DNA from 3 places in the Selenomonas sp. AB3002 genome. Region 2 is predicted to be linked to each of the others. Evidence: riboswitches for the same ligand, from Rfam matches in the RefSeq annotation. Region 2 holds a riboswitch; each other region holds the start of a gene.

Region 1 (7,951 bases), 260 kb from region 2:
CATGACGAAGGCTACCACGAAGACGGACAGGCCGCCGTAGGTCAGGGCGCCGCAGCCCAGGATAACAGCCAGGATGGCCCGCTCCTCTCCCAGGGTGCTGACAATCTTGGCCGCCACGGCAGAGGCCAGACCGCCTTTCTCCATGAGTTTGGCGAAGACGGCGCCGAAAAGGAAGATGGGATAATAGGTCTTTACATATTCGGCCAGTTTGGTCATGTAAAGCTCACTGAAAATGGGCAGGCCATAGTGCTGGCTGCCCAGGGCGGCCACAACCGCAAAGAAGGGTGCGACCAGGATGATGGAGCAGCCGCGGTAAGCGCAGAGCATAAGCCCTATGAGCGCAGCTGCCATAGCGATGGTTGCCAAGGGAATCTCCTCCTGAAATTATTGTTTGAAAGCATACATATATTATCATAACTAGCAGTTATGGTCAATAATATTCGAAGATGAACAAATATTATGATAATCAATAAACGTCGCTTCTGAGCTGATAAATAAAAGAATAATAATCAATAACAAATGTGTCTGATAATTACTTCTAATTGCCTTCCGGACCTTCTCTTACTATGTAATTTATGTTATACTTTAAGCAGTTAATATATTTTTAGGCAAGGTTGATAATCATTCAATATTGACAGCTGTTCTCATTCGCAGTATAATGGGAACAGTCAGTTAGGTTGTTTTCAGCTTGGCCTAAGTGTTTCACATGAGGAGGATATTTATGTTCCAGAAAACAGATTTTTGGATTGGTCTCGCAGTTGGTGCCGTAGCTGGTATTTTCGGCTATCGCTTCATGCAGGAGCGTGAGCAGCAGATGGCTGCCCTCCAGCAGGCTGCTCCCGCAGGTGAATTGCCCCTTGCTGAGCTTCAGCGCCAGAAAGAGGAGCTCGAGGACCTTATCGCTGCTCAGGAAGCTAAGCAGAAGTAATTTCTTATGAGTTTGGAGACTGCCATCGGCTTCGCCCCTGGCAGTCTTTTCTTCTATGTGAAAGGGAGGAAATATTCTTGAATCTGTTGGGGAACATACAGATTCCAACCAGCAAGTTGGATTTATTTATCCGTTCTGTGGAAATTGCGTCTTATCTGCCTGGGAGGGTGCGCCTGCGCTCCAGGAATCTCATCGGCAATGCGAATCTGGAGCACGAAGTGAGGTCCCAGCTGCTTTCTTTTGCAGAGATTGACTCAGTGGATACCAGCACCGCTACCGGCTCCATTCTTATCAAGTATGTGCCGGAGCGTCTCAGAGCCAATGCTGAACTGGCAAAAGTTGAACAGTATATTATGTCGCATGTAAAGGGGAGATGAAGTGATGGCTATGTCCGGAACAGGAATGATGATGGGTATGGCAGCAGGTCAGGCTTTGGCACAGATGCTTATTGGAGGCGGCTCCGGTGCCGCCAAAGGCATGATGGGTGGCCGCGGCGGTATGATGGGCGGCATGATGGGCAGCATGGGAGGCCTGGGCGGTCGTTCCGGCGGCCAGTCCGGCCTTTTGGACAGCGGCCTTGACATGATGAAGCAGGCAGGCCAGGGTGTGGCAAAAGCCGGGGCCAGGATTCAGCGGGCAGTGTTTGCAGCTCCGGTTGAACCTTTTACCCTGGTTTCCAGGCAGCCGGGACGCCGCCGCTACAGGGCTTCCTTTGACAAGGGCTTGGAAAAGACTTTGGAAAAACTTGCTTCACTGCCCTTTTTGAAGGAAGTGAAGGCCAATGCCCTGACGGGCAGCATTCTCTTTATCTATGAGGTTGCAGAGGCCAACGAGGAAGAGATGGACAAGCTGGCAGCAGAGCTGCGTGACAAGGTCTTCAAGCATAGCCTGCCCCCCGTACCTCCTGCACCGCTTAAGGGTGAGGGCCTGCCTTCTGAGGCCCATGCCGGTGCCATCACCAGAAGCCTCAGGGGCACTATGCGTTCCTTCAGTGCCTGGATCAAGGAGCATACCGGCGGCTGGCTGGATATCAGCTCGGCGGCTTCCCTCTTCTTCCTGCTGCGGGGCTTCCAGAAGATGTTTGCCAACCAGCAGTTCCCCACCGGGTCCCAGATGTTCTGGTGGGCCGTTTCCCTCATGAGAGGATGGCGTACGGTATGAAATACGGTGTTTACAATATAAAGCTGGCGGTGGCCCTGCCCCGTGAGGAACGGGCCATCCTGGCAGCCAAACTGCGCAGCTTCCGCCAGATAGCAGCGGCAGTGGTGGAGGAGCGCCAGGCGCGCATCTACTACCGCGGCGTGCTGCCCCTGCAGCAGGTGCAGTCTCTTATTGTGCGCACCTTGGTGCGGGTGAAGGAAGAATCCGTCAGCCAGGCAGACCGCCTGGTTGAGTATCGCAGGGATGCCCTGATTTCCCTGGCCAGCTTTGCAGGCATGCAGCTCCTGCAGCGCACTTCTCCCCAGCTTTATGCCAGCATGAAGATCCTGCGCACCATTCTGGTGCTGGGCATTGCCCGGAACTTCATCAAGACTGGCATTCAGGGCATGATCGAAGACCGCCGTCCCAATGCAGATACATTGACGGCTACGGCAGTCATCGCCTCCGTGCTGGCAGGCAAGCCGGAATCCAGCCTGACCCTGCTGGCCTTGTCCAATGGCGCGGAGATGCTCACCAGCTATGCGGCAGAGCGCGCCCGCACCCATATCTCCGGCCTCCTGTCCCTTGACCAGCGCTACGTCTGGCTGGTGGAGGGCCAGGAGGATGATGGAGATGTGGTGGAGCGCAAGGTGCCCATTGAGCAGGTGAAGGCCGGGGACATCATCGCCGCCCATGCCGGCGAGAAAATCGTCATTGACGGGCGGGTGATTTCCGGTGATGCTGCCGTGAATCAGGCCTCCATAACCGGCGAGTCCAATCCCGCCATGAAGCACGCAGGTTCTCCCGTTTACGCAGGCAGCGTGGTGGAGGCAGGGGAACTGGTGATTGCGGTGGAGAAAGTGGGCTCTGACACCTCCCTGGCCCATATCGTGCATCTGGTGGAGGAGGCCCAGACCCGCAAGGCGCCGGTGCAGAATTTCGCCGACCAGATGGCCAATCTGCTGGTGCCCATTTCCTTCATCGGGGCGGGCATTGTCTACGGTGCCACCCGTGACTGGCAGCGGGTGCTGAACCTGCTGTTCATTGACTTCTCCTGCGGCCTCAAGCTTTCCACTGCCACGGCCATTTCTGCTTCCATTGCGGCAGCGGCCAAGCGCGGCATCCTGGTGAAGGGCGGCAACTATATCGAGGCCCTGGCAGAGACTGACACGGTGGTGCTGGACAAGACTGGTACCCTCACCGTGGGCATTCCCCAGATTTCCTTCATCAAGACCAAGGTCGGGGTGGAGGAGAAGGAACTACTGCTGCTGGCGGCTTCTGCCGAGCAGCATTCCGTCCATCCCCTGGCAGTGGCCATCCAGAAGTATGTGAAGGCACAGGAATGGCAGGTGCCCCAGCATAAGAAATCCGAGACCGTGGTGGCCCGGGGCATGCTGGCAGAGGTGCCGGACTTCGAGGGCTGCAAGGGCGGCACTATCCGCGTGGGCAGCCTGAAGTTCTTGAACGAAAATGGCGTCAAGGATAATGAGAACCTTGATGCAGGCCTCAAGGGCAAGAACCTCCTTTATGTGGCCCGTGACCAGGAGCTTATCGGCGTCATCGGCATCGAGGACCCTGTGCGTCCCAATATGAAGAAGACCCTGAACCGCATGCGCCGCTATGGCATTGACGAGATAGTCATGCTCACCGGCGATTCCAAGGCGGTGGCAGCTGAGGTGGCAAATGCCATGGATATCGACTCTTACCATGCGGAAATCCTGCCTGAGGACAAGAGCACTTATGTGAACAAGCTCAAGCAGCGTGGCACGGTGATGATGGTGGGGGACGGCATCAACGATGCTCCGGCCCTGGCCTTTGCAGATGTGGGCGTTTCCCTGGGCGGGCGGCAGACGGATATTGCCGCCGAGTCCTCTGCAGTGACCATCCACTCCGAGGACCCCAACCGCCTTATGGAGGCCCTGCAGCTGGGCAAGCGCACCATGGATCTGGTGCACCAGAACTTCATGGCGACAATCCTGGTGAATTCCTCCGCCATGCTGTTGGGAGCTTTGGGGCGCATCAATCCTCTGTGGGCAGCGGTGATCCACAATACGGCCACTCTGGCTGTGGTGCTGAACAGCTGCCGCATCCTGCGGCCCAATGCGCCGTTGTTTGCCAGGAGGCGTCGCTGAGCAGTTTGACGAATGAGGCTGTCTATATCCCCCGGGGGGGCTTGCGCAGGCAGAGGCAGCTTGTTATCATCTAATTGATATTGATTATTAGGTGATAAGGAGTTTCAGCATGCGCATACCGGACGAGGACAGACATTATCTGAATATAGCAATGCCTGCTGCCCTGGAGGGCCTGTTTATGGTGCTGCTGAGTTCTGTGGATATCATCATGGCAGGCATGCTGGGAACGGCGGCTATTGCGGCGGTGAGTATCTTTACCCAGCCCAGGATGATGCTGCTTTGTGTGGTTCGCTCCATAGCGGCGGTTCTGACGCTGCTCACTGCCAGGAAGTTCGGTGAGGATAATACACAGGAAGTGCCCGTGCTGCTTGCACGGACACTTTTTTGTGCTGTTATTTTCATGGGCATATTGCATGTCTTGTTCTTCTGGCAGCTGGAGCGCATTCTCTGCTGGATGGGGGCGCAGGAAGAGTATCTGGCAGCGGCTCTGTCCTATGGGGACATCGCTCTGCTGGGGGTATTCCTAACCACTCTGGCCACTGTCCTGCAGGCAGTGCAGCTGGGCTATGGCCACACCAAAGAGGTGATGAGCGCCAACCTTCAGGGCAATCTGGTGAATGTCGTGGGCAATGCTCTGTTCATCTTTGGCCTGGGCCCCTTTCCTGCGCTGGGGGTGACGGGGGCTGCTGTGGGTACGGTCATTGGCACCAGCTGGACTCTGGCAGTTTCTGCCCGCCAGCTGGGGGGCAGCGCTATGCCGGGGGACTGGCGGGCTTTTTGGCCTGACAGGTCATATTTCCGGGAATTCTTGCCAGTCTTTGCCGGAGTCTTCAGCGAGCAGGGGTTCGAGCGCATCGGCATGGTGCTCTACACCCGCATGGTGGCGGAGCTGGGCACGGCAGCTTATGCCGTCCATGCCATCTGCATGAATTTCTGCGATTTCTATTACTGCTTTGCCGGGGGACTGGGCAAGGCCAATATGGTCATGGCAGGCCACGCTCACGGGGCAGGCGACTGGGCTTACTGGCAGCGGCAGCTGCGGGCCGGGCTCAAGTGGAGCTTGATTTTTTCCCTTGTTTCTTTTGTGCTGACCTTCAGCTTGCGGGAAGAAATCTTCAGCCTCTACTCCCATGAAGTGGGATTGCTGCCCTTAGGGAGCCTGGTCATGATTTTCGTGGCGGCGGTGAGCTTTCCGGAGGCCCATGCCCTGGTGTGCGCCGGCGTGCTCCGGGGCAGCGGCAGGACCAGCCAGGTGGCAGCCTATTCCTTTGTGAGCATCGCCTTCCTGCGTCCCCTGATCACGGCTTTCTTCCTGCAGGTGCTGGATATGGGCCTGCCTGGTGCCTGGCTGGCTCTGGCCATCGACCAGTCCATCAGGGCTGCCTGTGCCTCCTTCCTGCTGTGGCGCCTGTGGCAGGGGCGTCCCCAGCCTGCCTGCGAAACTTGACAGGCTGGGGTAGGTAGTGGTAAAATTTTGCCTGTTGTAATTTTCATTGAAAACAATTCTATATTGAGATTGGATTGGGTGTCGAAAGGAATAGCATAGTTCCTATGACTTAATAGAGAAGCCGGTAAAAGCCGGCGCGGTCCCGCCACTGTAACAGCGAGCTTCATTGCATTGATGTCACTGGAAAGAGCAAAGTCTTTCTGGGAAGGCGCAAGGAAGTGATGACCTGGAGCCAGGAGAACTGCCTGATTGACAATCACCGTTTGACCCGCGAGCGATGGGGATGGGGATTTTGCTGGAGAAGTATATGGTGGACCTGTCTGCATTTTTGCGGGCAGGTTTTTTATGTTTATGGGGAGATGAGAAACTTTGCAAAAACTTTTGGGCAAGATGTCGCAGATGCTGATTACCCTCATAGGTGTCAGCTTCCTGACCTTTTGCTTGACCTATCTGGCCCCCGGGGACCCGGCGGCCATGCTGCTGGAGGCGGGGGACACTATCGTGTCACAGGAAACCCTGGACAAGACCAGGGCGGAGCTGGGACTGGACAAGCCCTTCCTGGTGCAGTATGTGAACTGGGCAGGAGGCGTGCTGCAGGGTGATATGGGCATATCCTACTCTGCCAAGAAACCGGTTACAGAAAAGCTGCTGGAGGGCTTTGCAGGGACGCTTACTTTGGCGGCTGTGACCATCGTCTTCGTGCTGCTGATTTCCCTGCCGCTGGGGATATGGTCTGCGATTCACAGGAACGGCTGGCAGGATCATCTGGTGCGGGGCATTTCCTTTATCGGGGTGTCCATGCCTTCCTTCTGGATAGGCCTGCTCTTCCTCTATGTCTTCGGCCTGAAGCTGGGCTGGTTCCCTATTGCCAAGTCGGCTGTGACATTGGAGGGCATCGTGCTGCCTTCCCTGACCCTGGCCCTCTATATGTCCTCCAAGTATATCCGCCAGGTGCGCACTGTGTTCCTGGAGGAACTGCAGCAGGATTATGTGGTGGGGGCAAGGGCCAGGGGGCTTTCGGAGCAGGCTATCCTGTGGAAGCACGTCTTGCCCAATGCCATCCTGCCCCTCATCACCCTGCTGGGCATGTCCATTGGCTGGCTCCTGGGGGGCGTGGCGGTCATCGAAATGGTGTTCTCCTGGCCTGGCATCGGCAATATGGCGGTGCGGGCCATCTCCATGCGGGACTATCCTCTCATTGAGGGCTTCGTGCTCTGGATTTCCATAGTTTACATGGGCATCAACGCGCTGGTGGATCTTTCTTATGCTTATCTTGACCCGCGGCTGAAAAAGGAGGGGAACTGATGGCGGTTTTTCGTGAGAACAGGCTTTTCGCCTTCTATACAGCTCTGGTGGTATTTGTGGTGCTGCTGGCCATCTTTGCCCCTTACCTTGCTCCCCAGGACCCCATGGAGGGAAACATGAAACTGGTGCTGCAGACGCCGTCGGCAGAGCATATCCTGGGCACGGATAAATTGGGCCGGGATATTTTCTCCCGCATTCTCTGCGGCACCCAGGTTTCTCTCTTCATGGCCCTGTGCCTGGTGGCGCTGATTGCCGCTGTGGGCACGCTGGTGGGAGTGCTGGCTGGGTTCTTCGGGGGCTGGCTGGAAACCATCCTCATGCGCCTGGCGGATATGATGCTGGCTTTCCCGGGCATCGTGCTGGCCATTGCCATCGCAGGCATCCTGGGGGGCAGCGTGGTGAATACCATCCTGGCCCTGCTGGTGGTGAGCTGGGCCAAGTACGCCCGGCTGGTGAGGAGCCTGGTGCTGCGCCTGCGCAATCAGGATTTCATCCAGGCAGCCAGGATCCAGGGGGCCCGCACCGGAGCTATTCTCTGGCGCCATGTGCTGCCCAATGTGCTGCCCATGGTGGTCATCACGGGAGCCATGGACATCGGCACCATGATGATGGAGATTGCGGGACTGTCCTTCCTGGGCTTCGGTGCCCAGCCTCCCACACCGGAGTGGGGGCTGATGCTGAATGAGGGGCGCCAGTATATCCAGTCGGCTCCCTGGCTCATGCTCTATCCGGGGCTGGCCATCTTCAGCGTAGTGGCGATATTCAATCTGTGGGGGGACAGCCTGAGGGATGTCCTTGACCCGCGGCAGGAATAAATATGTTGTCTCTCTTATTTTTTAGAAAAGGGGAATGCGTGCAATGAAGTTCAACATGAAGAAAGTTTGGAAAGCTGTGGCTATGGGGCTGTGCGGTGCGGCTCTGACGGCTGCTCTGACCGGCTGCGGGGCAGACAAAGGGGGGAGCGCCCAGCAGGGTGTGCTGAAGGTGGGTGTCACCAAC
Region 2 (7,951 bases):
CCATGCGCACCAGCGCATCAACTGTCCGCACGCCCGGGGTGATTTCGGACAGCTTCACCTTCACGAAGTGGTTTTCCTTCACTGCCTTCACATTGGCCAACTGGGGATTATCCTTGATGGCGGCTACCTTCTGCTGGAAGTCGTCGTCATTGCGGATGCCGTTGCTGTAGTCTGCAATGATGATGTACTCCGGGTCTGCTGCCACCACATTTTCCCAGCTGACGGCGGCCCAGGTCTTGTCCACGCCGGCATTTTCCATGACGTTCTCCGCGCCGATGAGCTTCAGGATATTGGTGGTATAGCCCTTGAAGGCTGTGAAAGGCTTGCCGTCGCTGGCATCATAGACGAAAATTTTCTTCTTGGGCAGCTTCTCAATCTTGCCCTGCACAGCGGCCAGCTTCTCCTTCTCCGATTTCACCCAGGCCTCGGCCTTGTCACGGACGCCGAAAATATCTCCCAGCTTCAGCATATCCTCGAACACCGTGTCCAGATTGGCATCCAGCTTCTGCATGGAGGAGGGCACGTAAATGGGCACATTCTTGGCGGTGATTTTCTCTGCCGGGATGCCCCGCTTGGTGAAGGGCACTTCCCAGCCTGTGGCAAAGTCAGGATTCTCTGCCATGAAGGTCTCATAGGAAGGCCATTTATCCGACAGCACCTTCACCTTGTCATAGGCGGCCTGCAGGGGCGGATAGATTTCCTCCTCCTTCATGGCCGTGCCTGCCATCTTGTCCTCCAGCCCCAGGGCCAGCAGCATTTCCGTGGTAGCCTGGGACATGGAAATGGCATGGGCGGGAGCCTTGTCCACGCTCTGCTTCACTTCCTGGCCGTCCAGGGTCTCCGTCCAGGAAACGGGATAGGCAGCGGCCTTTTCGCTGGTTGCGGCGGGCTTGTCGCTGGCTGGGGCCTGCTTTTCAGCGCCGCAGCCGGCAATCACTATGGCAGACATGACACAAAGTCCTGCTATGAGGCCTTTCCTTAACCACATCTTCATGCTTATGACTCCTTTCAATAGTTGAGATATATCCTGCCCTCATGCTCGTAACGCACAAAGGGTACTCCGAAGACTTCCTGCAGCAGCCCTGGCTCCAGCACCTCACCCGCTGCCCCCTGCTTCACGATGCTGCCTTTTTTCATCATGATGACATCATGGCAGAAAGCCACTGCCAGGGACAGGTCATGGAGCACCATGACCACCGTGCCCTCGTAGGCCTGCAGAGTCTTCATCAGGGCCAGCTTGTACTTCACATCCAGATGGTTGGTGGGCTCGTCCAGCAATACCAGCTGAGACCTTTGGGCCAGGGTCTTGGCAATCATCACCCGCTGGATCTCGCCCCCTGACATGTGGCTGATGCGCCGCTCTGCCATGCTGCTGACTCCTGCCTGCTCCATGGCCTCGGCGGCAATGCGTCGGTCTTCTTCCGTATAGTCACGGAACCCCTGCTTGTAGGGGAAGCGGCCCATGACCACCACATCTTTCACCATGAAATCAGCAATTGTCTCCCGCTGCTGGGGCAGCACCGCCACCAGCCGGGCGTATTCGCTTCCCTCGATGGTGCTGACATCCCGGCCCTGCAGGAAAACCTGCCCGGAACTTGGCTTGTCCCGGCTCAGAAAGGACAGGAGGGTGCTTTTCCCGCTGCCATTGGGACCCACGATGGCCGTCATGCGCCCCTGCCGGAAATGAGCCTGCACATTTTTCAGGATTTCCTGCTCCCCTATCCTGTAGCTAAGATCCTTTACCGTAAGCATATCAATAATCCTTGTACTTCCTGCTGATGATCCACATGAACACCGGCGCTCCCAGGGTGGCCGTCAGGATGCCGATGGGCAGCTCCTCCGGCCGGAATAAGGTGCGGGCTGCCGCATCTGCCCAGACCATCACCAAAGCCCCTGTCAGGGCGGTGAACCAGAGCATGACCGCATGGCGGGACTCGCTGAGAGACCTGGCTATATGGGGCACCACCAGGCCCACAAAGCCGATGATGCCAGAAAGGGCCACCACCACAGCCACCGCCAGGGAGGAAACCAGCACGATGAGCTGCTGCACCCGCTGGACGGGCATCCCCAGATGCCTGGCCTCATTGCGCCCCAAAAGTATCAGGTCCAGCTCATGGCGCATGAGCCAGATGAACAGCATGGTTATGAAGAGCATCATTGCCCCCACCGGCACCATGCCCCACTGGACCCCGGACAGGCTCCCCATCAGCCAGAACATGGCGCTTCTGACCTGGGCCTCGTCCTTGGCCCCATAGATGGCCAGCATGGTGAAGGCCGAGAAAAGGGCCGAAATGCCCATGCCCATGAGCACCAGCTTCACCGGACTGCCGCTGCTGCCTGCCAGCTTCACCACCAGGGCTGTGGCCACCGCAGCCCCCAGAAAGGCACCCACATAGACACCATAGGGGGCAAAGAGCTGGGCCGCCCCGGTCACCAGGCAGAGCACGGCTCCTGTGCTGGCCCCGGAAGAAACTCCCAGGATATAGGGGTCTGCCAGATAGTTCTGGGACACGGTCTGCATCAAAAGCCCCGTAAGGGAAAGCAGCGCCCCGCCCATGGCCGCAAAGAGAATGCGGGGAGCCCGTATGTCGAAGACTATCATGGAAGTGGACGCCTCCAGCGGCTCTCCCAGAACCAAGGCGCTGATTTCCTGCAGGATTGTCTCCGGCGGGATAGGCACCGACCCCATGCCCAGGGCCAGCCCCATGCTGGCTGTCAGCGCCGCCAGGAGCATCATGCCCCGCAGCCAAAGTTTTCCCATTATCCTTCCACCATCTCCCTTTGAACTGTTCCGCAAGACAAGAAAACAGGCCCCTCCCCCAAGTGGGAGCGGGCCTGTCAAACCATCATCCTTGCCGTGTCTTCCCATGCCCCTGGCAGCAGGAATACACCCCGGCACAAATCCCCATCCCCATCACTCGCAGGTTCTTGGATACTGCTCTCCAGTATCTTACGGCGATTGTCGGTCAGGCAATTCTCCTGGCTCCAGTTCATCACCCTCCTGCGCCTTCCCAGAGTTTCCCCCAGTGGCATGGATGCAGGACTGCTCCCTGTTACAGTGGCGGGACCGCACCGGCCTTGAGGATTTCCCTCGCACCGGACTTCCTTATTGAGTCTTCCGACACCTGACCCTTCCTTATGCTGTTGTAGATTGAAACTTAAGTCAGAATTATCATACCATTGTATAAATTCTTTGTCAAGAAAACTTACAAATCACCACAAAAAGCAGCCCCCGGTTCCATTGGCACCGGGGCCTTGCTTTAACTTCTGGCCAGGCGGGAAATGTGGATGACGAGGTAGGCTTTTTCCTCCTCGCTGATTTCCTTCTCATACCTGTTCAGCAGATGCTGCCTGATTTTCTCCGCCACCGCTTCTTCTGTCTTGTACTTGCCGGCAATGCTTTCCGGCAGGATGTCATCCGTGAGCATCTGGTTGGTGAAGAAGCGCTCCACGAAGAAGCGGATATGGGTGATGAATCTGTTATAATGGAGGCTTTCCTTGTCCAGCTTCTTGTGCAGGGAGTAGCAGACGATGTTGACAATCTCCCCCATGAGCTTGGCATTCCTGGCGCTGTCGTAGTCCTGGCCGTGGGCTTCCTCGGCGTTGGCAATATGAAAGGCGATATTGGCCGCCTCTTCCTCTGGCAGGTTCACCTTGAGGGTCTCATTGAGACAGGCCAGGCATTTCTCTGCTGCCGCAAATTCCTTGCTGTAGAAGCTCTTGATACCCCACAGGGACCTGTTGGTGATGACCAGTTTCTTCTGCAGGCGCTCTATGGCGAAGTTGATATGGTCTGCCAGGGTGAATATCTGCAGCATTTTGGGCATCAATATCGCCCTCTAAGAAAATAGTAAGGATACCCTCACTGTTATCAAACCGCAAAGCGCCTTCCTCCTTAGACAAAATGAATCCTAATTATATATTCTCCACCCTTTGTGAAAATCCTTCTTCTTGTACATAGCAAAACGGGGCTGCTGCATGAGTGTAATTCCACTTATGCACAGCCCCTTTTCCTTGTTGATGTATAAGAAGTTCCTATTCGTTGTAAAATCCACTAAAAATGAGCACAAGATACCAGGCGGTATAAAAATCGCCTTTTTTCTTGTGCTCTTATTTTGTATTCAGGCTGCGTTATTCACAGGGAACAGGTGCTGGCCTGCTCTGTCTGACTGGATTTTGCAGTGCAGCTTTTGAATATTGTAAGCCATAGCCACCAGCATGATCTCAACAAGGACATTTGCTGTGCCGCGGCTCAGGAACCTTCGGAAATTCATGTCCGCCTTCATCATTGCAAATGCACCTTCTGCCTGTATGCTTCGGTTTATGCGCAGTTGTACTCCTTCTTTTGAGGTTATACGTTCCAAATCTTCCTGACGTTGGCGCAAAAACTGTTTGGATACTTCAAAGTGCTTGGTTCTCTCCTCCAGCGGGGTCTTGCAATGGTTTCCGTGTATGCACTGGCTCTTCAGCGGGCAGTTGCCGCAATCCGCGGAACTGTAAAGGGTTATATTTCTTTTGAATCCTGTCCGGCTGCTGCGTACGAATTCCTTTGCAGCTGCAAGCTTCCTGCCCTGGGCGCATAAATAGGCATCTTCTTCTGGCAGATAGGTCATATTCTCCCTGCGCCCGATATCCTTTTTCCATTTTCTTGTCTTGCTCTTCTCATAATTGCTGGGCTTTATGAAGGCGCGCTGCCCGTTGATCTCAAGATAGAGGTAGTTCTCTTCGCTTTCGTATCCTGCATCCGCAACCACATTGGGATAGCGGCGCTGCAGATGTTTCTCCATATCCTGAAGGAAAGGAATGAGTGTGGTTGTATCTGTAGGCTGGGGACCGACCGATGCCCATGTGATGAATTCAGAGTCCGTGCCGCACTGGATGTTGTAGGCCGGCTTGAGCTGGCCGTTCTTCATGGCATCTTCCTTCATGCGCATGAAGGTTGCATCCGTGTCTGTCTTGGCAAAGCTGTTGCGGTCGCCTAGAATGTGCAGGTATGTATTGTATTTTTTGAGCCGGGCAATGAATTCGTCCAGCTGCTCCATTGTTTTCTGCAGGGCAGTCTTGCACTTGCCCGTTCCCTTGACGAATATGATGTCCTGCGCCTTCTGGCATGCCTTGAGCTTGCGGCGAAGCTTTTTGAGGTGCCTGACATGGATTTCATCGCTGTAATGCAGAGAAAGCGTGAACTCTTCCCTGGCTTTGCTGACAAAGGCAGGAAGCTTTGCCATGAGCTTGGCTTTGTTTTTAAGGACAGCCTTCTTCCAGACAAATTTATACTTGTTGGAGAAAGACTCAATCTTTGTTCCGTCAATGAAGATGTCTTTAAGGGAAATGACACCGAACTGTTCAAGCAGGAAGTCCATCTGGGCAAACAGTTCCTTGATGCAGAGTGCCAGATGTTTGGAACGGAATCTTGAGATGGTAGCATGGTCAGGGGCCGGCTTGCCTTCCAGCAGGTACATGAAGTTGATGTCCCGTCGGCAGGCAGTCTCAATCTTGCGGGAGCTGAAAATATGGTTCATTCCGGCATAAACAAGGATGGCCAGCATCTGCCTGGGCGACGCCAAATTTCGATCTATCCTTTGATAGGTCTCCTCCAGTGACTTTATATCCATACCTCCAATGCAGTGGCGAAGCAGGCGGACGGGGTCATCCTTGCTAACCTGAAATTCAAGATTTAAGGGGAGAAACAGTTGATAATTCTCTCCTAAAGACGTATACTCTTTCTGTGAATTCGGTTTTAGCATACCTAAATTCTACACCTAATCCCGGGGCTTGAATGTCCCGGGATTATCTTTTTGCATAAAAATGAGGCTGCTGCACGTTTGGATTACGTGCAACAGCCCCTTGCTATACATTTTATGCCTTGGCAATCTGCACAGCGCAGACCTTGTACTCCGGCTGCTTGGAACCGGGATCGAAAGCATCCAGCAGCACCTTGTTGATCAGGCGGTCGTCTTCCGGGTCGTGGAAGGAGACGTACACCAGCCCCGGCATGGGCTTGCCGCGGCCGTTAATCTTGGCCTTGAACTTGCAGGTGGCCCGGCGGGAGGTGATGTTCACCAGATCGCCCTCACTGATGCCCAGGCGCTTGGCATCCTCCTCGTTGACTTCAACATACATCTCAGGAGCAGCGTTTTTCAGCTCCGGCACGTTGCCCGTCATAGTGGCAGTATGCCAATGCTCCAGCATGCGGCCCGTGGTGAGGAAGAAGGGATATTCTGCATCAGGCATTTCCTGAGCGTCAATCTGAGGCCGTGCGTAGATGACAGCCCTGTTGTTCTTGCGGCAGTAGAACTTGATGCCCTCCCCCTCCTTCACATAAGGATCATACCCCTCCGCATAGCGGATATATGTCTCGGGGGAACTGTCGGGGTCCGGCGCCACAGGCCAGGTGAAGCCGTGGCCTTCACGCAGGCGCCTGTAGGAAGCCATCTGCATATCCGTGCCAGCCTGGCACTTCTGATACTCTGCCCAAACCTCCTCCGGGGTCTTGAAAGGCACCAGCTTCTCAAAGCCCATGCGCTTGCCGAAGTCGATGATGGTCTCCAGGTCAGACCTGGCCTCACCGGGAGGCTCCACAGCCTTGGCGATATGGTTGGTGCGGCGCTCGCCGTTGCCGTAGACGCCTTCCTTTTCCATCCAGAGAGCGGCAGGCAGCACCACATCTGCCAGTTCCGAAGTGCGGGTGGGATGATAAGCCTCCGACACCACCAGGAAGACCTTCTCCATGCCGGGACGGTAGTAATTGAGGTTAGGCAGGGACTGGCCCGGATTGGTGGTCATGACCCAGAGGCACTTGAGGTCGCCAGTGACGGCGGCTTTGAACATCTCCAGGGTATGGTAGCCGGGCTTGGAGGGCATGGTCCCCTTGGGCACGCCCCAGATTTCCTCCAGCTCGTTCCTGTGCTTCTCGTTGGCCACAAAACGATGGGCGGGCAGAATATGGGAAAGGCCGCCTGTCTCGCGGACGCTGCCGCAGGCACTGGGCTGCCCCGTCAGGGAGAAGGGCGTATTGCCTGGCTTGCAGATTTTGCCTGTCAAGAGATGCAGGTTGTGCACCAGATTGTTGGCCCAGACGCCCCGGGTGCGCTGGTTGAAGCCCATGCACCACATGGACATGGTATTGCGCTTGGGGTCAGCAAAGAGCCTGGCCACCTCACGGATGGTTGCGGCAGGTATGCCGCAGGCTGCCTCCACTTTCTCCGGGGTATAATCCTGCAGGAAGGCCTTGTACTCCTCATAGGTGAGCTTATCGCTGGCCCCTTTCATGAATTCCGTATGGTCAGCGATGAACTTCTCGTCCGTCAGCCCTTCCTCCACAATGACCTGGGCCATGGCGTTCATCATGGCCAGATCCCGGCTGGGAATGAAGGGCAGGTAATAGTCCGCAATATCTGCCGTGCGGGTCTTGCGGGGATCTGCCACGATGATCTTCACATTGGGGTCGCTGTTCTTCCTGTCCACAATGCGGGAGAACAGCACCGGGTGAGCCTCGGCAGAGTTGGAGCCAATGAGGAAGAATGTATCCGCCGCCTCGATATCCGCATAGGTGCCCATGGGCTCATCTGCCCCGTAGGTGGTGACAAAGCCTGCCACGGCGCTGGCCATACAGGTGCGGGGATTGCCCTCCACATTGTTGGTGCCGATGCCAGCCCGGAAAATCTTCTGCATGGTGTAGGTTTCCTCGGCAAAGGTCTGGCCGGAGCCATAGAAGCCCACAGAGTCCGGACCGTATTTCTCGATAGATTCCTTGAACTTCTCCACAATGAGGTTCATGGCCTCATCCCAGCTGGCCTCCACCAGCTTGCCGTCCTTCCTGATCAGGGGCTTCTTGGCCCTGTCCTTGGTATCCATGATTTTGGGCAACAGAATGCCCTTCACGCAGAGGCGACCCTTGTTCACGGCGCAATCCGGGTCACCCTTCACGGCTACGATCTTGCCGCCAGTG
Region 3 (7,951 bases), on a different contig from region 2:
GTCCGTCTCCCCTTCACCGTTGATATAGCCTGTGCAGGTATCTGTCACGCCAGGCAGGCTCCTGAATACCTCCTGCAGCTCGTGGAAGTCTCCCCCGGAAAAATAGATTTTCTTGGTATACATCTCACTTCTCCTTTTCCGGGTGGAAGAGATCCACCTGCCGCATGGCGGCCCGCTTCACGTCAAAGAGGTTGATAAGCTCCGCCACTGCCTGGGTGGGCGACACCACGCCTTGCAGCACCGCCTCCCGGATTTCCGGCATGCGGCCTGTCACCACCGCATCCTCAAAGAATAGGTTGTGCAGGTGCTCGTCAATCATGCTGTGCATCCAGTCCAGCAGTTGCCCGTCACGGCGCTTCTGCCAGACACCGCTTTCAGTGGTCATCTTCTGGAAGGCCCGGATGACCTCCCACAGCTCCTTCAGGCCCGTTTTTTCCAGCGCGGAGCACAGGTAAGCATGGGTGGGCCAGCCCGGCGTAGCAGGGCGGATATACTCTATCATGCGCTCGTACTGTCCCCGGGACACCTGGGCCTTGGTCAGGTTGTCGCCATCAGCCTTGTTGATGACGATGGCATCTGCCAGTTCCATGATGCCCTTCTTGATGCCCTGCAGCTCATCACCCGCCCCTGTCAGCACCACCAGCAGGAAGAAATCCACCATGGAGCGCACGGTAGTTTCCGACTGGCCTACACCTACGGTTTCGATGATGATGACATCATAGCCCGCCGCCTCGCACATGAGCATGGTCTCCCGGCTCTTGCGGGCCACGCCCCCCAAAGTCCCCCCTGCGGGGGAAGGGCGGATAAAGGCCTCAGGCCGTCTGGACAGGGTCCCCATCCGGGTCTTGTCTCCCAGTATGGAGCCCTTGGTGACGGAACTGGTGGGGTCAACAGTGAGCACTGCCACCCTGTGGCCTGCATCGCAGAGCATATTGCCGAAGGCCTCTATCATGGTGCTCTTGCCCGCCCCCGGCACGCCGGTGATGCCGATGCGCAGGGCCTTGCCTGTCCTGGGCAGCAGCCTCTGCAGCACCCGCTGAGCCTTGGCAAAGTGCCTGGGGCTGTTGCTCTCAATGAGGGTGATGGCCCGGGAAAGGGTCATGCGGTCACCCCGCGCAACCCCTTCCACATAGTCATCCTCAGACATTATCATCTTCCGCTTGGGCTTCAGCTTCCCGCTGGCCAGAGCGGGATTGATATTGCCCACGGTAGTGTCCTTGATGCCGTCAATGCCGCTCATGACGGAACAGGCGAATTTGTCATTCTTTTCCTCAGGCACCCAGCTTGGCTTACTGGTAGTATATTTTTGCTCCATTAGTTCCTCCTCCCCAAAAGACCATTGTAACGGCGTCCATGGATGGACGCCTCCTGTGGCCGTGTGAATTTAGGATAAATTCAAGGACACGTTTTCTTTTGGTTCGTTTTCTTTGCGCCAAAGAAAATGAACAGCCGAAACTAAAATAAGCAATCTAAACTTACTCTTCAGCAAGTTCTTCCTTGACGCGATCCATCAACAGTGTCAGCAACTTGATCCCTGCCTCAGGAATATTGGTGCCCGGGGCGAAGATAGCCACGGCCCCATGCTCATAGAGGTTGTCATAATCCTGCACGGGAATGACGCCGCCGATGGCCACCATGATATCCTCGCGGCCCAGCTTCTTGAGCTCCTCAACCAGCTGCGGCAGCAGGGTATTGTGGCCTGCTGCCAGGGAACTAAACCCTACCATGTGCACATCGTTGTCCACTGCATCCTGGGCGGTCTCGGCAGGAGTCTGGAACAGCGGTCCCACATCTACATCCCAGCCCATGTCCGCGAAGGAAGAAGCGATGACCTTCTGGCCGCGGTCGTGGCCGTCCTGGCCCATCTTGGCCACGAAGATGCGGGGACGGCGGCCCGTGAGGCGCTCGAACTCGTCAGCCATGCTGCGGGCTTTGTCCAGCTCCGTCTTATCAGTGAACTCGGAGGAATAGACCCCGGAAATGGTGTGGATCACAGCCTGATAGCGGCCCGATACCTTCTCCACCGCATCGGAAATCTCGCCCAAAGAGGCCCGCACACGTGCTGCCTCCACCGCGCATTCCAGGAGGTTGCCGTTGTCGCGGGAATCTGCTGCCTTGGTGATAGCTTCCAAGGCCCGGCGCACATCATCATCATTGCGCTCACGACGCAATTTTTCCAGACGTTCCACCTGGGCATTGCGCACAGCGGTATTGTCGATGGCCAAAATTTCCAGCGGATCTTCCTTTTCCAGACGGTACTTGTTCAGGCCCACGATGGTCTCGTTGCCGGAGTCGATCTGGGCCTGACGGCGGGCAGCCGCCTCCTCGATGCGCATCTTGGGCAGGCCCGTGGAAATAGCCTTGGCCATGCCGCCCAAAGCCTCCACTTCCTGGATATGAGCCCAGGCCCGGCGAATGATCTCGTTGGTGAGAGCTTCCACATAGTAGGAACCGCCCCAGGGATCGATAATCTTGCAGACGCTGGTCTCATCCTGGATATAGAGCTGGGTGTTGCGGGCAATGCGGGCAGAGAAGTCCGTGGGCAGGGCGATGGCCTCATCCAGCGCATTGGTATGCAGGGACTGGGTATGGCCCAAAGCCGCCCCCATGGCCTCCATGGCGGTGCGGGAAATATTGTTGAAGGGATCCTGGGCCGTAAGCGACCAGCCGGAAGTCTGGCTGTGGGTACGGAGGGCCATGGACTTGGGATCCTCTGCCCCAAAGGACTTGACGATCTTGGCCCAGAGGACACGGGCTGCCCGCATTTTGGCCACTTCCATGAAGTAGTTCTTGCCGATGGCCCAGAAGAAGGACAGGCGCTTGGCAAAGGCATCCACCGGCAGGCCAGCCTTGATGCCCGTGCGAATATACTCAAGGCCATCTGCCAGGGTATAGCCCAGCTCAATGTCTGCCGGTGCCCCTGCCTCCTGCATGTGGTAGCCGGAAATGGAAATGCTGTTGAACTTGGGCATGTATTTGGTGGTGTACTCGAAGATATCGCCGATGATGCGCATGGACATCTCAGGCGGATAAATATAGGTATTGCGCACCATGAACTCTTTGAGGATATCGTTCTGGATGGTGCCTGCCATGATCTTCTTGTCCACGCCCTGCTCCACGCCGGACTGGATAAAGAAGGCCAAAATGGGCAGCACCGCCCCGTTCATGGTCATGGACACAGACATCTGGTCCAGGGGAATGCCGGAGAACAGGATATTCATATCAAGCATAGAGCAGACCGACACGCCAGCCTTGCCCACATCGCCCACTACTCTGGGGTTATCCGCATCGTAGCCGCGGTGGGTGGGCAGGTCAAAGGCGATGGAAAGCCCCTTCTGGCCTGCAGCCAGATTCCTGCGATAGAAGGCATTTGACTCCTCTGCTGTGGAGAAGCCTGCGTACTGGCGCACCGTCCAGGGACGGAAGACGTACATGGTGGAGTAAGGCCCCCGCAGGCAGGGAGGAATACCGCTGGCAAAGTCCAGATGGTTCATGTGGTCATATTCGTCATGGCCATAAAGGGGCTTCACGGGCACATGCTCCATGGTACGGCGGGTGAGAGCCTCAAACTCCGCCCCGGCCTGGGCCTCGAAAAGCTTCTTCCAGTCCCCTGCCGCCCCCTGGGGAGCATCTTTCAGGCTTATCTGGGTGAAATCAGGATTTGTGTAAGCCATTATGCAATCATCCCTTTCTTCTTCTGCAGGAGCTGCAGGATCTGATAGCAGTTGGCACGGACGTGGATATACTCATCAATGCCCGCCTGGTTGTAGGTTTCCAGCATATCCTGGGGAGCAGCCCCGGCCAGGAATACTGTGGCTTTGGGCAGTACCTCATGGAGCTTCGGCGCCAGGGCCGGCACAATCTCGGGATAAGTGGCATCAGTAGAGCAGATGACCACGGCATCTGCCCCGGACTCCTTGGCAGCCAGGGCTGCTTCCTCCACAGTCTGGAAGCCATTGTTGCCAAGCACCTCAAAGGCACCCACCTGCAGGAAGCCCGTGGTGAAATCAGCCCTGGCCTTGTGCTGGGGGATGGGGCCCATATTGGCCAGGAAAATCTTCACATTATCATCATGCTCAGCCTTGAACCCCTCTGTAAGCTTCCTCAAGGCCTCAAAGCGCTCGCTCCAGCGGTGGGGCTCGATGGCTTTCACCTGTTCCTCACCCTTGTTCCCCCCATGGAGGGCTTCTGCCAGTTCCTCAATGGTGGCGCCAGCGCAGGCAGCAGCTACGGCAGCTTCCGTCACTCCAGCCTTGGCAGAGGAAAGTTCAGCCAGCTTTTCTTCTTTGAACTGCTCGTCAATATCGGCCAGATAGCTTTCCACCTCAGCCTTGCGCTGCTGCTTGATTTCCTCCACATCTTCGGGACGCGGATCAAGCAAAGTCTCCGTCATGTTGGGATACATATTGTTGCCTACGATACGGTCCTTGCGGGTCTCGGCTGCCTTGAAACGGGCGCTCAGGACGCTGGCAATCTCATCCTGGGGATAGCCCTCCTGCAGAGCCTTCAGGATACCGCCCTTGGCCTCTATCTTCTGGAACTCCTCCCAGATTTTTTCTTTCATCTGCTTGGTAAGAGTCTCCACCGCCCAGGAACCGCCAGCTGGGTCAATGGGCTGCAAGAGGCCGAATTCCTCCTGCAGGATGATCTGCACATTGCGGGCAATGCGGCGGGAGAACTCATCCCCCTTGCGGATGGGCTCGTCAAAGGGACTGCTCTCGAAGGAATCAATGCCCCCCACTACCCCTGAGAAAATTTCCGTGGTATTGCGGAGCATATTGACGTAAGGGTCATAGACGGTCTTGAAGAACAGGGCGGGCTTGGCATGGATGTGCATGCGCCTTGCCTCCTGGCTGCCGCCGAAGGCTTCAACAATCTGCGCCCAGAGGGGACGCAGGGCCCTGAGCTTGGCAATCTGCAGGAAGAAATTGGCCCCCATGGAGAAGCCGAAGACAATCTGCTTCGCCGCCTCGTCGATAGTCAGCCCTCTGTCCATCAGCGCCCGCAGATAAGCCACCGCCATGGCAAGGGCATAGGCAGCCTCCTGCACATCATTGGCACCGCCCCGGCTGAATACATCACTGCGGACAAAGACCGTGGCCAGGCCCGGAGCGTTTTCCTTAGCCCACTTGGCGGCTTCCGCCATCTCATCATAGAGCTTGTCCAAAGAAGCAGGCAGTTCCCCTTCTTCAACCAAAGCCCCCAGGGGATTTGCTCCCACAAATCCCTTGAGCTGCTTCAGGTCCGTGCCGGAGGACTTCAAGGCCCCCACTGCCAGAGCCAGCATGGGCAGAGCCGTGGCCCCGGCGTAGATATAGAGGGGGTACTTGTCCAGCTTCAGCCCCTCCAGCAGGGTATGCACATCATCAAGGGTGGTCAGGGACACGCCCTCATCACCGGGGGTCTCCGCCTTTCTCACATCCCTGGCAGCCAGGGTGGCCTTGTCCAGGCGGATATTGTAGACCGTGGAACCCTTCTCCTGCTCATGGCGCAGCAGCTCATTGTTTTCCTTGGGGCTGGTCTCATCGCAGGACTGGGCAATGCCCCAGGGCCTCCCAACATAGCCGCTGGGCTGTGCCCCCCTGAGGTAATCCCCCATGCCGGGGAACTCCCCCTTGGGCAGGATATCCTCCGTATCCTTGCGGAAGTACATGGGGTCGAAGGTAATGCCCTCATAGGTCTTGGTATACATTTTCTTCTCAAAGGGTGCCCCCTTCAAGAGAGTGATGCAGGCCTCCTTCCACTCCTCATAGGTGGGAGGAGTGAATTCATCCAGTGGCACATCGGGAAAGTCCGTCTGCTGCTCGGCCTTTTTCAGGATAGCCTGAAGGTCGAGCTCGCCGCTTTTTTCCAGCTCGTTGCTCATACTGCAGCCTCCTTGTGTGATTTGTGAAACCCAACAGAAAAGGCAACCCACCTGCAAGCGCGCAGACGGATTGCCTAAAAATGGCCACAGCAAAAAAGCCCTAAGCCCAATCCCCTACCCATCGCTCGCAGGCACATAAGGGAACCAGGCACGATGCTTCGGCTCTCTTATACGGTGATGACAGAACAGGCAGTTCTCCTGGCTCGGCTTCATGGCCCTGCACGCCTTCCCAAGGTAAGCATATCTACCCCAGTGACCTCATGTGCAGGACTCCACCCTACAGTGGCGGGACCGCTCCGGCTTAGGGCGTGTTGATTAAATGAGCTTTGCCCAGATTTGCGGGGATTGGCTGTCCATTGCAAGGCGACAAACCGGAGGCATAGCGGCGCTATGTCGAGGATTTGTCAACGAAGCAGGGACAGTCAAGACCCGTGAAGATGGGCTGAGCGAATTAATCAACACGCCCCACACCGGATTCCCTATTAAGTACCTAAGTACACCTGTTCCCAGCCATATTAAGTTGCTATTTAAATATTATTATCATTTATAATTTTTGTCAATATTCCCTGCTCCATTTCTGAAGTCCCTTTCCTCTTGCCTTTTCCCGGCCCGGCTGCATGATATACATGAGGAAAAGCAGGAAAAACAGGCATGCTGATAGAATAGAACCTCTGCATGAGTGCGATATGATGGAGGTGTGTTTATGGATAAATCATTTGCAATCCCTATATCCAGGCGCAGTTTTATGAAGATGATGGGCCTGGCCGCAGCTGGGACAGTGCTCGGCCTCAAAGATGATGCCGCAAGAGTGGAAGCTGCTTCTTCCATGATAAATGCGATGGATTTCAACAACGCGGAGCTTCCCGTACTCTTCAATGCGGATGTCTGCGTGGTTGGCGGCGGTGCGGCTGGTACGGCGGCTGCTGTCAGCGCTGCACGGAAGGGAGCGAAGGTTGTCCTTGTGGAGCGCGGCATTTCCCTCGGAGGTCTGGCGACCCAAGGGTGCGTTTTCCCCTGCATGCCTACTTTTGTCGAAGGCAGTGATACTCCCTACATCACGGACCTGAACAAGCGCATGGAAAAACAGGGGTCCTCGCCCTCCCTTGGCATAACTACCGATACATATTATGGAGGCGGCAGATCACAATATGTGCCAGAATATCTTGCCTACGTCTACGATGAAATGTGCGAAGAGGCCGGCGTAAATATACTTTACAACGCTTCCCTGGTGGGAGCGGTGACCAATGAGGGCAGGATTGTCTCCTGTATTCTCCAAACCATGGAGGGATTGGCAAGGATAAACGCCAAGGTGTTCATCGATGGCACGGGAGACGCATTGCTTTCCCGGTTTGCCGGCGTTCCAGTGGAAAAAGGCTCAGAAAAGACGGGGCACAACCAGCCCATGAGCCTGCGTTTTGAAATGGGCGGCATTGATGTAGGCAAGGTCTTCCATTTCTTCACGAAGAATCTGAAAGATGATTATACCCGTGGGCTTTTCGTCAAGATTGTGGAGGAAGCTCTGAAGGAGAAGAGACCGCCCTTCTTCGAGTTCGCGAAGTGGAAAAAGAATGAGCAATTCTTCAATGACGGTGTCACCCACGGTGAGTTGACCGAAGATGATATCCTGTACATACAAGCCTTCACCATTCCAGGCAAACCCACCGTAATGTCCATGAACTGCCCGGAGATGCCGCCGCTGGGCTTCAGCTCCACGGATGCTGTGTCCTACAGCAAGGCTGTGACCTTCGGCCGGAAAATGATGCGCCGTCTGGCAGGATTCTTCATCAAGAATATTCCTGGCTTTGAGAAAGCATATATCAGCCGCGAAGCAAGCATGGTGGGCGTGCGGGAATCATGGCGGATCCGCGGGAAATATTATATGGATGCCGAAGATTATCTGAAAGCACATCATTTCCCCGATGCTGTCTGCTGCACTGCATACCCCATCGACATCCATGATGTGAAGCTGGAGCTCTTTGAAAAGCTGAAAAAAGGACAGTATTACGAAATCCCCTACCGGGCCTTGGTGACCAACGAGATTTCCAACCTGCTGGTAGTGGGACGCTGCGCCAGCGGCAGCTTCGC

The links. Region 2 has a riboswitch for cobalamin ahead of P159_RS0115360 (iron ABC transporter permease). Riboswitches for the same ligand answer to the same signal wherever they lie in the genome.
Region 1: linked by a shared signal. The riboswitch ahead of nikB (nickel ABC transporter permease) and the one ahead of P159_RS0115360 (iron ABC transporter permease) in region 2 are both predicted to bind cobalamin.
Region 3: linked by a shared signal. The riboswitch ahead of P159_RS0101625 (methylmalonyl-CoA mutase family protein) and the one ahead of P159_RS0115360 (iron ABC transporter permease) in region 2 are both predicted to bind cobalamin.

What each region holds. Positions count from the first base shown of each region.
Region 1 covers NZ_JNIO01000008.1:1,285,959-1,293,909, reverse strand. Annotated here, with positions in the region: gene P159_RS0114180 (GntP family permease) at 1-327, opposite strand, end outside; gene P159_RS0114175 (hypothetical protein) at 722-928, shown strand; gene P159_RS0114170 (HMA2 domain-containing protein) at 1,006-1,305, shown strand; gene P159_RS0114165 (HMA2 domain-containing protein) at 1,310-2,089, shown strand; gene P159_RS0114160 (heavy metal translocating P-type ATPase) at 2,086-4,200, shown strand; gene P159_RS0114155 (MATE family efflux transporter) at 4,310-5,647, shown strand; cobalamin riboswitch at 5,707-5,911, shown strand; gene nikB (nickel ABC transporter permease) at 6,017-6,952, shown strand; gene nikC (nickel transporter permease) at 6,952-7,767, shown strand; gene P159_RS0114140 (ABC transporter substrate-binding protein) at 7,823-7,951, shown strand, end outside.
Region 2 covers NZ_JNIO01000008.1:1,548,535-1,556,485, forward strand. Annotated here, with positions in the region: gene P159_RS0115350 (ABC transporter substrate-binding protein) at 1-994, opposite strand, end outside; gene P159_RS0115355 (ABC transporter ATP-binding protein) at 1,009-1,752, opposite strand; gene P159_RS0115360 (iron ABC transporter permease) at 1,754-2,761, opposite strand; cobalamin riboswitch at 2,952-3,144, opposite strand; gene P159_RS0115370 (PRD domain-containing protein) at 3,261-3,827, opposite strand; gene P159_RS0115375 (IS1182 family transposase) at 4,122-5,747, opposite strand; gene P159_RS0115380 (molybdopterin-dependent oxidoreductase) at 5,860-7,951, opposite strand, start outside.
Region 3 covers NZ_JNIO01000002.1:270,752-278,702, forward strand. Annotated here, with positions in the region: gene P159_RS0101610 (peptide-methionine (S)-S-oxide reductase) at 1-123, opposite strand, end outside; gene meaB (methylmalonyl Co-A mutase-associated GTPase MeaB) at 125-1,315, opposite strand; gene scpA (methylmalonyl-CoA mutase) at 1,476-3,677, opposite strand; gene P159_RS0101625 (methylmalonyl-CoA mutase family protein) at 3,674-5,866, opposite strand; cobalamin riboswitch at 6,037-6,385, opposite strand; gene P159_RS0101630 (FAD-dependent oxidoreductase) at 6,570-7,951, shown strand, end outside.